One region of the Colwellia sp. Bg11-28 genome, then DNA from elsewhere that is predicted to be linked to it. Evidence: predicted binding sites of a transcription regulator. Region 1 holds the regulator's gene; each other region holds the start of a gene.
What was found. Region 1 encodes LexA, which represses DNA repair genes until DNA is damaged. Its sites were predicted from a motif close to TACTGTATNNNNATACAGTA; they were not measured.

Region 1 (3,222 bases):
AAATAAAGCACCAAAGGTATCATCATTAAAGGTATCACTTATCAAAAGTGACGCTTGTGGGGAGGTCTCTTCACTATTACCATCATAAGTTGCTTTGACACTACCCGCTAATTTAAAACCATTAATAGCAAAAGGTTTCGCCGTTTCAATATTAACCGTGGCGCCAATACCACCTGACTGTACCGTCGCTGATGATGTTTTATGCACATCTAGGGTTTTTACCATTTCGGCAGCAAGCGTATCAAAACTAAAATCACGACCTGGATCTTCAGAGGCTTGTTGTCGACCATTAACAAGTACTGTATTGAATTGTGGACCAAAACCACGCACGGTGATTTTTTGACCTTCACCACCCGATCTATCTATCGAGACGCCAGTAATACGTTGTAATGATTCTGCAAGGTTAGTGTCCGGAAACTTGCCAATATCCTCAGCAGAAATAGAATCAACTACGCCACTAGCTTCACGTTTTGTGTCTAAAGCGCGACCAAGAGCGCCTCTAATGCCTGTAACGGTGATTTTTTCAACGTCTTTTTCAGCTGTTTTACTGTCTTCAGCATGCGCTTGGACTGAAGCTGTTGACGCTAAAATTGCAATAATTGCTGTCGATAATGTATTTTTTTTAAACATGTTATCTGTCTTCCCCAAATCATTTTTATTATTTATGGAAAGCAGACCTTGACCACTCAATGTTGCAACTAACTCCGTATCCTCAAGTAAAAGTTTAATGGCTTGTTCAATAGAATAATTGCCAGTTAACTTATTTGCCGTTATATCACTTACTTTATCAAGTGAGAAAATGAGCGTTAAGTCGGCTTGCTCTGCAAATTGAGTGAGCGATAGATCTGCTCTTTGCTGAGGAATATTGAACGAATAGGTATTACTTAATTCAGCACTTTGAACATATGGAGCACACGCTAAAGCGAGTGTTGCTGCTATGCTAGCTGAGTTAAATTTTCGTTGTTCAATAACCTCAACAGTAAGTTTTTCACTTACAAATATTAAAGACGATTGAACAAGTTTTTTCCGCCAGTGCATCGGTAACCTTTTGTTATTTTTAGTGCGTTAATGTAGCCAAACTTAAAATCATTCTGACAAAACTATATTATATTTACTAGTTAATAATCTATGTGCTGGATATAGATGATGAAAGCTAAATTATGGTCTGGTAATAAAAATAGGGCTATATAAACGAGTATATACTTGGTTAAATTTACACGTGTCAAACCACCCTGTTGTCAATTAATAGCTTACTAACCATAAACTTAATTATTAGTAGTCATGTTGATAATTCATATAAAGTCAGCTGTGAACAACAATATACTCTCATGAAAACATAGGTAGATAATCATAATGTGAGGTGATTTCTGCACGTAAACAATAATTAGTTAGATATACCTAAGCGGGGCTTGCCTTTCATCACATCCTGTATATACTACCAGTAATACTGTGTAAATTTACAGGCTAAAGCTATGATAGATTCAACTACCGAATTACGCCCACTGACTAAACGACAGCAACAGATTTATGATTTAATCAAAGCAAAGATTCAAGATACAGGCATGCCACCTACACGTGCTGAAATCGCTAATTTTTTTGGTTTCAAATCAGCTAATGCCGCCGAAGAACACTTAAAAGCTTTAGCAAAAAAAGGCTACATTGAAATGCTTGCAGGCACTTCTCGTGGCATTCGCTTGGTTGAAGAAATGCTTGAAGCAGAAGGTTTACCACTGATAGGGCGAGTTGCCGCCGGTGAACCTATTTTGGCGCAAGAGCATATTGAAGAACATTATAAAATGGATGGTAATTTATTCCATCCTGCTGCCGATTATCTCTTGCGTGTAAATGGCGAAAGCATGAAAGATATCGGTATTCTAGACGGCGACTTACTTGCTGTGCATCAAACTACTGAAGTACAGAATGGTCAAGTTGTTGTTGCCCGTGTTGAAAATGATGTCACCGTAAAACGTTTCAAACGTGAAGGAAATGTTGTCTATTTGCATGCAGAAAATGAAGACTTCTCTCCTATTAAAGTCGACTTAGCTAATCAAGAGTTTAATATTGAGGGTATCGCCGTCGGTATTATTCGAAGTGGACGTTGGATGTAATCCATCATAGCCACTGTTACAGCATTCGTCATATTTATTACCTAATTACTGCGTAATAAATATGGCGTTTTTATTTATCTTCAATATTTTCCTTTCTAAATTTCCACGTGATTTTCTGTAATTCTTAAATCCCTTTATTAGATTTAATCAAAGCTAGTCCCAGTAGAGCTCACACTCTCTTTAGAGCTATTACTCCATTGAATTAAATGGCTTTTTTATAATTCCTCAGTTATAAAATGTTTGACCTAGATCAATTTTTAGCGTAATTCTATAAATAGTAACGCATACAAAACGAACATAAAAAGAATAAAAAGACGTCTGTTTGCTAATCCTGTCACACTAGTTCACTAGTACTATGACTGATTACTCTTTTACGTCGATAATTAACTTGATCTCTAAATTATGTATATTCGTCATGAACCGTTCTATATAGCGCAACCGTGGCTAAACCGAGCTCTTGTTAGTTGATAAAAATAATAATAACAACAACAGATATTCAGTTCAGTGAGTTATGAAGTACATTGCTGCACATCTGTTCTCTATCATTGAAAAGAGGAGATGCCGTGTGGGGAAACATAAGCTAATTTGGCTAGTGTTGGTCAGCCTATTTGCCAATTCAGCCTGGGCAGAGACGCAGTTAAACCTAACTAAAGGGGTTACTGCCGTTAGTAGAGACGTATATGATTTACATATGCTAGTGCTCTATATTTGTACTGCTATCGGTATTTTAGTTTTTGGCGCTATGTTTTGGTCGATTGCTTTTCACAGAAAATCTAAAGGTGCAAAGCCTGCTGATTTTCATGAAAGTACTAAAGTAGAAATTTTATGGACAGCAATACCCATTGTTATTTTAATCGCCATGGCAGTGCCTGCTACACAAACACTGATAGCGATGGAAGACAATGAGAACTCTGATGTTACGATTCAAATCACGGGCTCGCAATGGAAATGGCATTACAAATACTTTGACCAAGATATTGAATATTATTCTGTGCTTTCCACCCCTCGCGAGCAATACCAAAACCAACAAGAAACTAGCGCCATCAAAGGTAAAAACTATTTACTTGAGGTTGATAAGCCGCTTGTTATTCCTGCTAATAAAAAAGTTAGATTT
Region 2 (3,222 bases), 200 kb from region 1:
ACTTCCAAACCCCGTGCTGCGTCTCTCACTAATGACAAGGTTTGATTACCAATACCACGCGTAGGCGTATTGATAACACGCTCAAAGGCCGCATCATCATCACGATTATTAATAAGACGCATGTAAGCAAGCGCATCTTTTATTTCTTGTCGTTCGAAGAATCGTTGACCACCGTAAATTCGATAAGGCAATTGTCCTTGCAATAACGCTTCTTCAAGTAAGCGTGATTGTGCATTTGAGCGATACAATATGGCTATTTCATCAAGTTTACCGCCATCGTCACGCCATTGCTTTATACGGCCAGCGATAAAGCGCGCTTCATCAATTTCATTAAAAGCAGTATAAATTGAGATTTTTTCGCCCGCTTCTCCATCAGTCCACAACTCTTTACCCATGCGATTGTTGTTATTGCAGATTAATTGGTTAGCTGATTTCAAAATGTTAGCGGTTGAACGATAATTTTGCTCAAGACGAATAGTTTTCGCGTCATCATATTCTTGTAAAAAACGTTCGATATTCTCAATCTTAGCGCCACGCCAGCCATAGATTGATTGATCGTCATCACCAACAATCATCACCTTACTGCGAGCTTTGCCCAGCATAGTAAGCCAAGCATATTGAATGGCGTTGGTATCTTGAAATTCGTCGACTAGAATATGACCAAAACGTTGCTGATAATGATCTAATAGTGCTGGGTTTTTCAACCATAATTCATGGGCACGTAATAACAGCTCGGCAAAATCAACTAAACCGGCTCTGTCACAGGTTTCTTGATAGGCTTTATAAACTTTAACAAACAATTCTTCGGTAGGATCGAACTGGGCATCAATATGTTGAGGGCGCAAACCTTCATCTTTCTTACCATTGATATACCAAACAAATTGTTTAGGTGGCCATTTTTTCTCATCTAACTCTAATGAACGAACAATACGTTTAATCAAACGCAGTTGATCATCACTATCTAATACTTGAAAACTTTGCGGTAAATTAGCTTCTTGGAAATGCATTCTTAATAAACGATGCGCCAAGCCATGAAAGGTACCTATCCACATGCCGTGAGTATTACCATTGGTCACTTGTTCTACACGAGCACGCATTTCTGCCGCTGCTTTGTTGGTAAAAGTTACCGCCAAAATGCTATGCGATGAGATCCCCTCAACTTGCATTAACCAGGCGATACGTTGCACTAATACTCGAGTTTTACCACTGCCAGCGCCAGCCAAAATAAGCATATTTTGCTTTGGGGCTGCAACAACATCACGTTGCTTATCATTGAGAGAGTCGAGTAATTCTGAAACGTCCATAGGAATAACCTTTATTTAGGTGGCGAAGTTGAGGTGACGTAATTTATTGAAGTAGATATCAGTACATAAAAAGCAAAAGTATATCACCATTTAAGAGCAGGAGTGCATTTTACTGTTTATTATTACAGTACCCGCTCAATTTGGTAATCTATCAAATACTTAAGCTTTTCGAATTAGTTGTGACAGGTCGCTTACTAGGCTTAATTCAATATGAGGTATTTGCTGTAGGCTTTTACCCACACCGTATTGCGGTAACCAAGCAGTTTGGCAACCGGCATTTAATGCACCATGAATATCGGCAAAACCACAATCTCCGACATGTAATAACTGTTCAGGTAAAATATCGAGTTGCTGACAAACTAAGGAAAACATATCGGTTTCAGGTTTTTGTTTTAGCAAATGTTCACTTTCATCATGACAATTGCCTGTTTGAAAACCGGCATGATAAATATGTTGAAAATAATGATCAATGCCCAGGGCTCTGGTGTCTACATTACCATTACTGATTGAGACCAACGGAAACACTTTGCTTAAACTCGCTAAGAGTTCATGGCTTTCTTTGGGTACGGTAAAATCACTTCGTAAGTTAATGAAATAATCTAAGCCCGCTTGTGCTTCTTTTCTCGCTGCTTCTGCAGAGAGATTATGCGCCAGCAAACCTAAACGATAACTTTCAAAACGCAGTCTTACCACATCGTGAGAAATATCCTGATGTGCTTTTATCGCTTGTTGTCGATACGGTGCCCAAAAACGTCGATTAAAGACCTGCTTTGGTTCAACGAGTAGCTCAGGTAATAAAATGGCAAACTTTTCAGTAAAGTAATGCGCCATTTGCTGTTCAACCGACTGCATTATTGGTCGGTTATTATACAAGGTGTCATCTAAATCAAAACTAATGGCTTTAATCGCGGTTAAACGTCGGTAAAATTGCATAGTCTCACATAATCCTTAGAATTCTTACATTGATAACTGTTGGTGTAATAACTTGGCAACTAAGCGTTTGAACTGATTAAGTAATAAGGTATCCATACGCGGGTCGAAGTGATGAGCGTCTTCACTACCAATCGCTAAAAATCCAACGGCTTGTTCATCATGAGTTAGTTTAATCAATACTACTGAGCCTAAGCATGGCTTAGAGAAAATCAGGGTTTGTTCACTTTCTTGCAAACGACCAAAATAGTACTCGTCGTTAGTTAAGCGGTTTTGCATAACGCCAGCACAATCATTAGTCGACAAACTATGGTGAGCCACCTCGGTGTTATTTCCTGAAACTAACCACAATTTAAACGAGGATAAAGATAACAATTCTGTTGTCGCTTGATGTAAACAATCGAGTAATTCTTCCGCTGATTGACAATCCAGTAAGCGTAAATATAGATCACTATAAAGCACAAATAACTGCTCATTATGGTTAGCTACTGACATTAACTGAGTAATCTCATCTTCTAATCCATAGACTTTTTGACGCAGTTGCTGTTGTTGACGTTCCACTAAAGAAACAGTCCCACGTTGCTCATCATTGAGCCTTAAGCCAGTCATTAAGCTGTTATTGCGATTAAAAAACTCAGGGTTATCTTGTAAGTAACTTACCACTAACTCATCCGTTAATGGGATATCATCGCTATTGATAGCTTGTTGTACATCATTCATCTTGCTAGGTTCTTCTTTCATTGGATACTATTACTAATAAGGGATTGGGAAAGTAGCGGATTATATCGATATTTGACCATCAAATACGTGTGTTGCCGGTCCAGACATTTTCACTGGATGACCCGGTCCTTGCCAAAATATTCGCAATTTTCCACCTGGCAGTTCTACGGTGACTTGTTTCGCTAGTTTTTTCTGCATATAACCAATAACAACGGCTGCACAAGCACCGCTACCACATGCTAACGTTTCTGCTGCTCCACGTTCATAC
Region 3 (3,222 bases), on a different contig from region 1:
ACTCCCAAGCATAACTAATTGCATCATTTTTGAAGTAATCACCAAAACTAAAGTTACCCATCATTTCGAAAAAAGTGTGATGACGTGCAGTGTAGCCAACATTTTCTAAATCGTTATGCTTACCACCGGCTCGTACACAGCGTTGTGCAGAGGTTGCTCGTGTATAACTACGTGTCTCAGCACCTAAAAAAACATCTTTAAAAGGAACCATGCCTGCATTGGTAAATAATAACGTTGCATCATTACCAGGAACAAGTGAGCTACTTTTAACTATTTGATGTTGTTTGGTGGCAAAAAAATCTAAAAATGCCTGACGGACTTCTGCGGTGCTTTTAATCATGGGATACTCTACAAATCGATTTAGGTCTATTTTAATTAGGGTCTACGTTCATTATGGCTTTAGCTTTATACCGAAAAATTTAATCACGGGAATAACCAGGGTATTATAAAAAACGAATTTTCTTAGCTTGTTCTTTTTGTGCTGCTTATTATACGCAAGCTCACCTTGAAGATACCAATCAATTTCACAACTTTCACGCAATTCTTGGATAAATGTTGTGCAGACGCCTTTTTGTTCTAGTTCATTAGCTATGTAAAGCCAACCAGAGCCTCGATTCAATTGATATCGACAGCGACTGACAACAATGCACTCATCCCTCAAATAGCCTTTTGGGCTCAAATTTCGAAAGCCGCATCAATCTCTTTCGACGAAAAATAACGCAGGGTTAGTTTTTGTAGCAATGCTAGTTTGGAATGCTCTGGTCGTTCTAATAAAATCACGGCACAATGTAGTGCCGTATTTTTCAATGCCACTCTGATCTGATAATAAGTACTATAACGAAAGAGACAACTGCTGACTTTCGCCTGGACTATCAGCAAATCCCAGTGTTAGACCAACAAGCCGTACACCGCGTTTATTTGACCGGCTATATGCCTTTGATAATAAACTGATAAAAAGGGCTTGCTGACACTCGTTGCTTTGTGTTTCTACGGTTGTTTGATTAAAATCAGTAAACTTAAGCTTCACACCTTGCCTAATGATTTCCCTATTACTGTGGGGAGCGAGTCTAGTGAGTAATTTTTGGTATAAGGAATCAATAACAAGCTTACACTCATCTTGAGTAGATATATCGTGCGCTAATGTTGTTTCGATGGCGAGAGATTTGCGTTGCCGGCTGACTTCTAAATCTCGATTATCGACACCATGTGATTTTAAGTACAAGCTATTAGCAAATTTACCGACAATATTTTGTAGCGCTCGAATATTACTTTGACGTACATCCGCACAAGTTACATAACCATGCCTGTTTAATTTTTCAAACGTTTTTGGGCCAATACCAGGTATTTTCTTTAATGAAAGTTGTTCAACAAAGTTAGCGACTTTATCTGGGGTAATAACGCATTGACCATTAGGTTTATTTTCATCACTGGCAATTTTTGCTAAAAACTTATTCGGTGCAATGCCTGCTGATGCCGTTAAATTTAATTCATTAAAGATATCAGCTCTAATTCTCTCAGCAATAAGCGTCGCACTACCCTGACACATTGTTGCATCAGTAACATCCAGATAGGCCTCATCTAAAGATAAAGGTTCAATGAGATCGGTATAACGAGAAAATATTTCTCTAATATTTTTGGAGGTTTCTTTATAAACATCCATGCGGCCATGAACAATTTTAAGGTGTGGACAAAGCTGTTTGGCTTTAATCGCTGGCATGGCTGAACGGACACCAAACTGACGAGCTTGATAATTACTAGTACATAAGACACTACGCGGGCCATCACCACCAACGGCCAATGGGATATTTTGATATTCAGGAAAATCTCGCATTTCAATAGCAGCATAAAAGCAGTCCATATCAATGTGAATTATTTTTTTCTGATTACCCATAATGCCCCTACCGCCATAAACTGTATATAAAAACAGTATACTGTTTTTATATAGCTTAGCAAGTGTGATTATTGAATTGGCGGCTGGCTAATTTTGTTCATTAAATACCTAGTTAAGGTTAGGCGAGCCCAATGTTGGCGACAATACATCAAACAAGGCATCAATATGATCATCACGATCATTTAGCGCAGCAATATAATGATAGCTTTCACCACCTGCTTCTAAGAATACTTCACTATTTTCGTGAATTAACTCTTCAAGGGTTTCAAGACAATCAGCACTAAATGCAGGGCTCATAATAGCAACGTGTTTTATACCTTGCTTAGGAAGGTTTTCCAGGGTCTCATCCGTATACGGCTTAAGCCACTCAGCCTTACCGAAACGTGATTGGAAGGTCATAATAATTTCATCATCAGTAAAACCTAAATCACTTTCAAGTAATAGCCTTTTGAGTAGTGAAGTTGTTTCCTGACAGAAGTCATAATAGGGATCTCCCCACTTATGAAATAGCTCTGGCATACCATGATATGACAACACTAAGCGCTCGGGCTTACCATGGCTTGCTACATGCTCTTCAACTGTTTCAGCTAATGCTTGTATATAGAATGGATTATTATGATAGGTATTTAAAAAGTGTATCGATGGTATATAGCGCCATTTTTGTAATTCTTTACTAACTGCATCAAAAGTGGACGCTGTCGTTGGACCTGCGTATTGGGGATATAGAGGTAACACAACAAGTTTATCAACACCTTGTTGCTGAAATTTTTGTAATACACTCGCAATTGATGGATTTCCATAACGCATGGCAAAATCAACAATAACATTGTCACCGTATTGCAATTTTATTTTCGTTGCCATTTTTTCTTTCTGTGCCGCCGTAATTGATATTAAAGGCGCGCCATCATCTTGCCAAACCGTTTGGTACAACTTGGCAGATTTTGCTGGTCTAATGCGTAAAATAATACCGTGTAAAATTAATAGCCAAATTAAGCGCGGAATTTCGACCACACGTGTATCTGATAAAAACTCTCGTAAATAACGACGTACTGCACTTGTTGTCGGCTCATCGGGTGATCCCAAATTAGTTAATAATACTGCTGTTGTTGTGCCTTTATTTTCATCAGCGGTATTATCACTATTTTGTTGACGTGCACTAAAGCGAGATTTCATTTGGCTTTTTCTTCTTATTTTAAGTTATTGAGTTTATATACCCGTTCCACTTGAAGATGCTCGTTTCAGGAAACCTGGGCGAATCATAATCAAGGCACATTTTTTGTTAATGGTATCCCCTTAGCAACAAATGTAACGACGGGTATGTTTTGCTCAGT
Region 4 (3,222 bases), on a different contig from region 1:
ATGGGGAATTCATAAATGACAGATTTTTTATAGTAATGGTCATCATGTGGTGAGCTTGATGCAAAAATAACTAAGCGTTTAACCAAAGAACCTTGTCTTCTCACTTTTGACGCAACAATACTGGCGTGACTCGATAGTGCAGCTTTAAGTGCATGACCGTCGGTAACTCGTTGCCCGAAACTACGTGTAGAAAATATCTCTTGTTTGTCTTGCCCTATTTCATCCCAATTTAAGCACTGCATGCCGTTCAGTTCATTCACCGTGCGTTCAACGACCACACCAAACTGACCTCGCATAGCTTTAGGTGATTGATTAGCTAAATCCCAGCCATTTTTAAGCCCTAATATACTTAACCGTTTACTCAACTTATTGCCAATACCCCAAACCTCAGTGAGCGACATTCTAGAAAGGATTTCTTTACGAGAGGCTTCATCATCTATTACAGCAACACCATCAAAACCTGATAATTTCTTGGATGCATGGTTCGCTGCTTTGGCTAATGTTAAAGTTGCACCAAAACCTACGCCAACGGGTAATCGTGTCTCTCGCCAAACAGCCTTTCGTATTACATGGCCGTATTCCTGCCAGTTATCAACACAGCTAAAGTTCCTGAAATGTAAGAACGATTCATCAATAGAATAGACATAATGGTTATCAGAATACCGTGCAATAACGTTCATCATTCTTTCACTTAAGTCAGCATATAACTCATAATTTGAAGAACGAACAACGACATTATTTTTTTCTAAAAATGCCTTAATCTTAAAATAAGGAACAAATTTAGGTATGCCTAATTGACGCGCAATAGGACAAACAGCACAAATACAGCCATCGTTATTGGTTAAGACGACAACGGGTTTATGCCTAATGGTTGGGTCAAAGACCTTTTCCGCACGAGCATAGAATGAAACAGCATCAACTAACCCAAACATGACAGCAGGACGGGTAGTTGTTTATGCAATCTAAAGGATACATTGACTACCCCTTCTATTTGAAAGTCATCACTGTCAGATATTTTGATAGGCTTGTGACTCTCAGATGCAGATAGCAATAAGGCATTTTCAGTATCAATGATTTTGCACACAAAGCACCCATTAAAATTTGCCACAATCACAGCGCCATTACTAACATGCTCTGCTCTATCAACGACCAGAACATCCCCATTAAAAATCCCTTTCCCTTCCATTGACCGTCCATTAGCTAGACCAAAGAAAGTCGCATTAGGGTGCTGAAGAAGTAACTCTTCTAATGATAGATTTAGTTCTCTATATTCTGCTGCGGGTGATTCAAAGCCGGATATGCCTGCTTCAATATAAACGGGTATTATCTTCATAAAAAACCAATATTACTGTATATAAGTACAGTATAGTGTTTTTTGGAGATATTATGAAGTGCGATCATCAATTAGGTATTACTAAAACCAATAGCGCATTAAAATATTGGTAATGAATTAAACTTAATACTTTGATGCTAAATACTATTAAGGTAAGTTGAGCATTATTCGATTGTCTTTAGTCCCTGTGGGTTTTACAGGTGAAATTCTATGAACTCCTTAAGAACAGTCGGCAGCTTTTATTAACAAGAAAAGACTTCTAAGCCAAAGAGACCTTTCTAAAATTTTCTACTAAGTCAAAATACATATTCGGTACTTATTACATGACATTCAAAAGTTTATTATTCCCTTCTGTACTGCTCAACCTTATTTTACTTACTCCTTTAGCCAATGCTGAAACGATTAAGAAATCAAAGTCAGATATATGCCACGACCTAAAAAGCCCATCCTACAAACGTACTAAGAACTTTACTTCGTTTAATAGTTTAGCGTCGTGTATCGAATCCGGTGGCAGACTAGCTAAAAACTCTTCCTCTACACCAGTTCACACACAGAAAAAATCAACTATATCGTCAAATTATTCACGAAAGATGTTTGGGCATGGCTGGGCTGACAGTAACAAAGACTGCCAGAACTCAAGAATGGAAACACTCATCACTTATTCTTTGTCGCCTGTCCTGTTTAAAACAGAAAAGGAGTGTGAGGTAGCATCAGGAAAATGGATTTCACCATTTTCAGGGAAAACTCTATATGTGGCCTCAGAGATAGACATTGACCATGTTGTATCGCTGGAGTGGGCATGGTTACACGGAGCGAATCACTGGACTAAAGCCAAGCGTGTAAAGTTTGCAAACGACCCCGCAAATCTATTGAGTGTCGAAGCAAGGTTGAATAAACAAAAAGGAGCAAAGGGATTAAATGCATGGTTACCGCCAGCTAATCAGTGTCAATACATATCTCGCTTTCTCAGAGTTTATAAGACCTACAACTTAACGTTGAGTGATAAAGAAAAAGGTAGTTACGGTCAAATTAAAAAGCAATATTGTAATTAACCAAGATTTCAACTCACTACTTAGTGATTTATTTCAATCTTGCTAATAATTGTAAACCAGTAAAAATGAAATGTACCGCTGCTTCTTTAACTACCATATGACCATTTTAGTGGCTTAGAACACCTTGGCAGCAGAACATCATCATTGTGGTTAAAGTATTTATCTAAGGCTCACTAATACCACTTAAAGATATGACAACATAAGACTGTTTCCTCTAACTAGGTGGCAAAAAGACTATCACTACAGTAAGAATCCGTAAGCTTAAAAATAGTGACCAACTGGGTTTTAACTTTTAAGTGAGCTCAATATCAAAGCCATTCTTACTAATAATCAACTTTGAAAAGTTTACTATATTGTAAACAAAGCTATACCAATGCAATTTATTTACTATATAGTAAACAAATTACTTTAAGTTATATATGAAGGGCTCTATGTTTAGTCGGATTGAAAATGGGAATATTATCACCCATAAACGTAAAGAGCTTGGTAAAACTCAGAAGGCTTTATCTGAAGAAACTGGTGTTCATAAATCTATTATATCATTAATAGAAAATGGGAAGTTCACGGGTTCACTTAGAGTATATGAACGGTATATAAATGGCCTTGGGCTTGAATTAAGCGTATCCCCTATCAGAAATCGCATCCCTGACTTTGACGATCTACAAGATTTTTTCAAAGATGATTAACACCGCTTCATACTAAACGGACTCAAGTTCTTCCTCTCCAAAACGACAGCAATGAGACATTAGTTTAATAGGTTTCACCGTGCGCTATGTAGAAATACCACCACCGTTATTCCCGACGACAGTTTTAAACTCATTACTGCCGTTGCGCTAT

Region 2: a site for LexA is predicted at 1,415-1,434, ahead of uvrD (DNA helicase II). Genes of this name have one in related genera too.
Region 3: a site for LexA is predicted at 1,910-1,929, ahead of dinB (DNA polymerase IV). Genes of this name have one in related genera too.
Region 4: a site for LexA is predicted at 1,347-1,366, ahead of CXF79_RS09260 (LexA family protein). Genes of this name have one in related genera too.

The regions. Positions count from the first base shown of each region.
Region 1 is NZ_PJBA01000005.1:227,989-231,210, reverse strand. Features, by position in the region: gene CXF79_RS06520 (TonB-dependent receptor) at 1-630, opposite strand, end outside; gene lexA (transcriptional repressor LexA) at 1,473-2,108, shown strand; gene coxB (cytochrome c oxidase subunit II) at 2,674-3,222, shown strand, end outside.
Region 2 is NZ_PJBA01000005.1:24,242-27,463, reverse strand. Features, by position in the region: gene uvrD (DNA helicase II) at 1-1,304, opposite strand, end outside; gene CXF79_RS05585 (HAD-IA family hydrolase) at 1,464-2,237, opposite strand; gene CXF79_RS05580 (DUF484 family protein) at 2,262-2,975, opposite strand; gene dapF (diaminopimelate epimerase) at 3,015-3,222, opposite strand, start outside.
Region 3 is NZ_PJBA01000001.1:270,866-274,087, forward strand. Features, by position in the region: gene alaS (alanine--tRNA ligase) at 1-340, opposite strand, end outside; gene dinB (DNA polymerase IV) at 833-1,891, opposite strand; gene hemH (ferrochelatase) at 2,000-3,064, opposite strand.
Region 4 is NZ_PJBA01000006.1:525,762-528,983, reverse strand. Features, by position in the region: gene CXF79_RS09265 (Y-family DNA polymerase) at 1-932, opposite strand, end outside; gene CXF79_RS09260 (LexA family protein) at 920-1,333, opposite strand; gene CXF79_RS09255 (HNH endonuclease family protein) at 1,657-2,385, shown strand; gene CXF79_RS09250 (helix-turn-helix domain-containing protein) at 2,805-3,071, shown strand.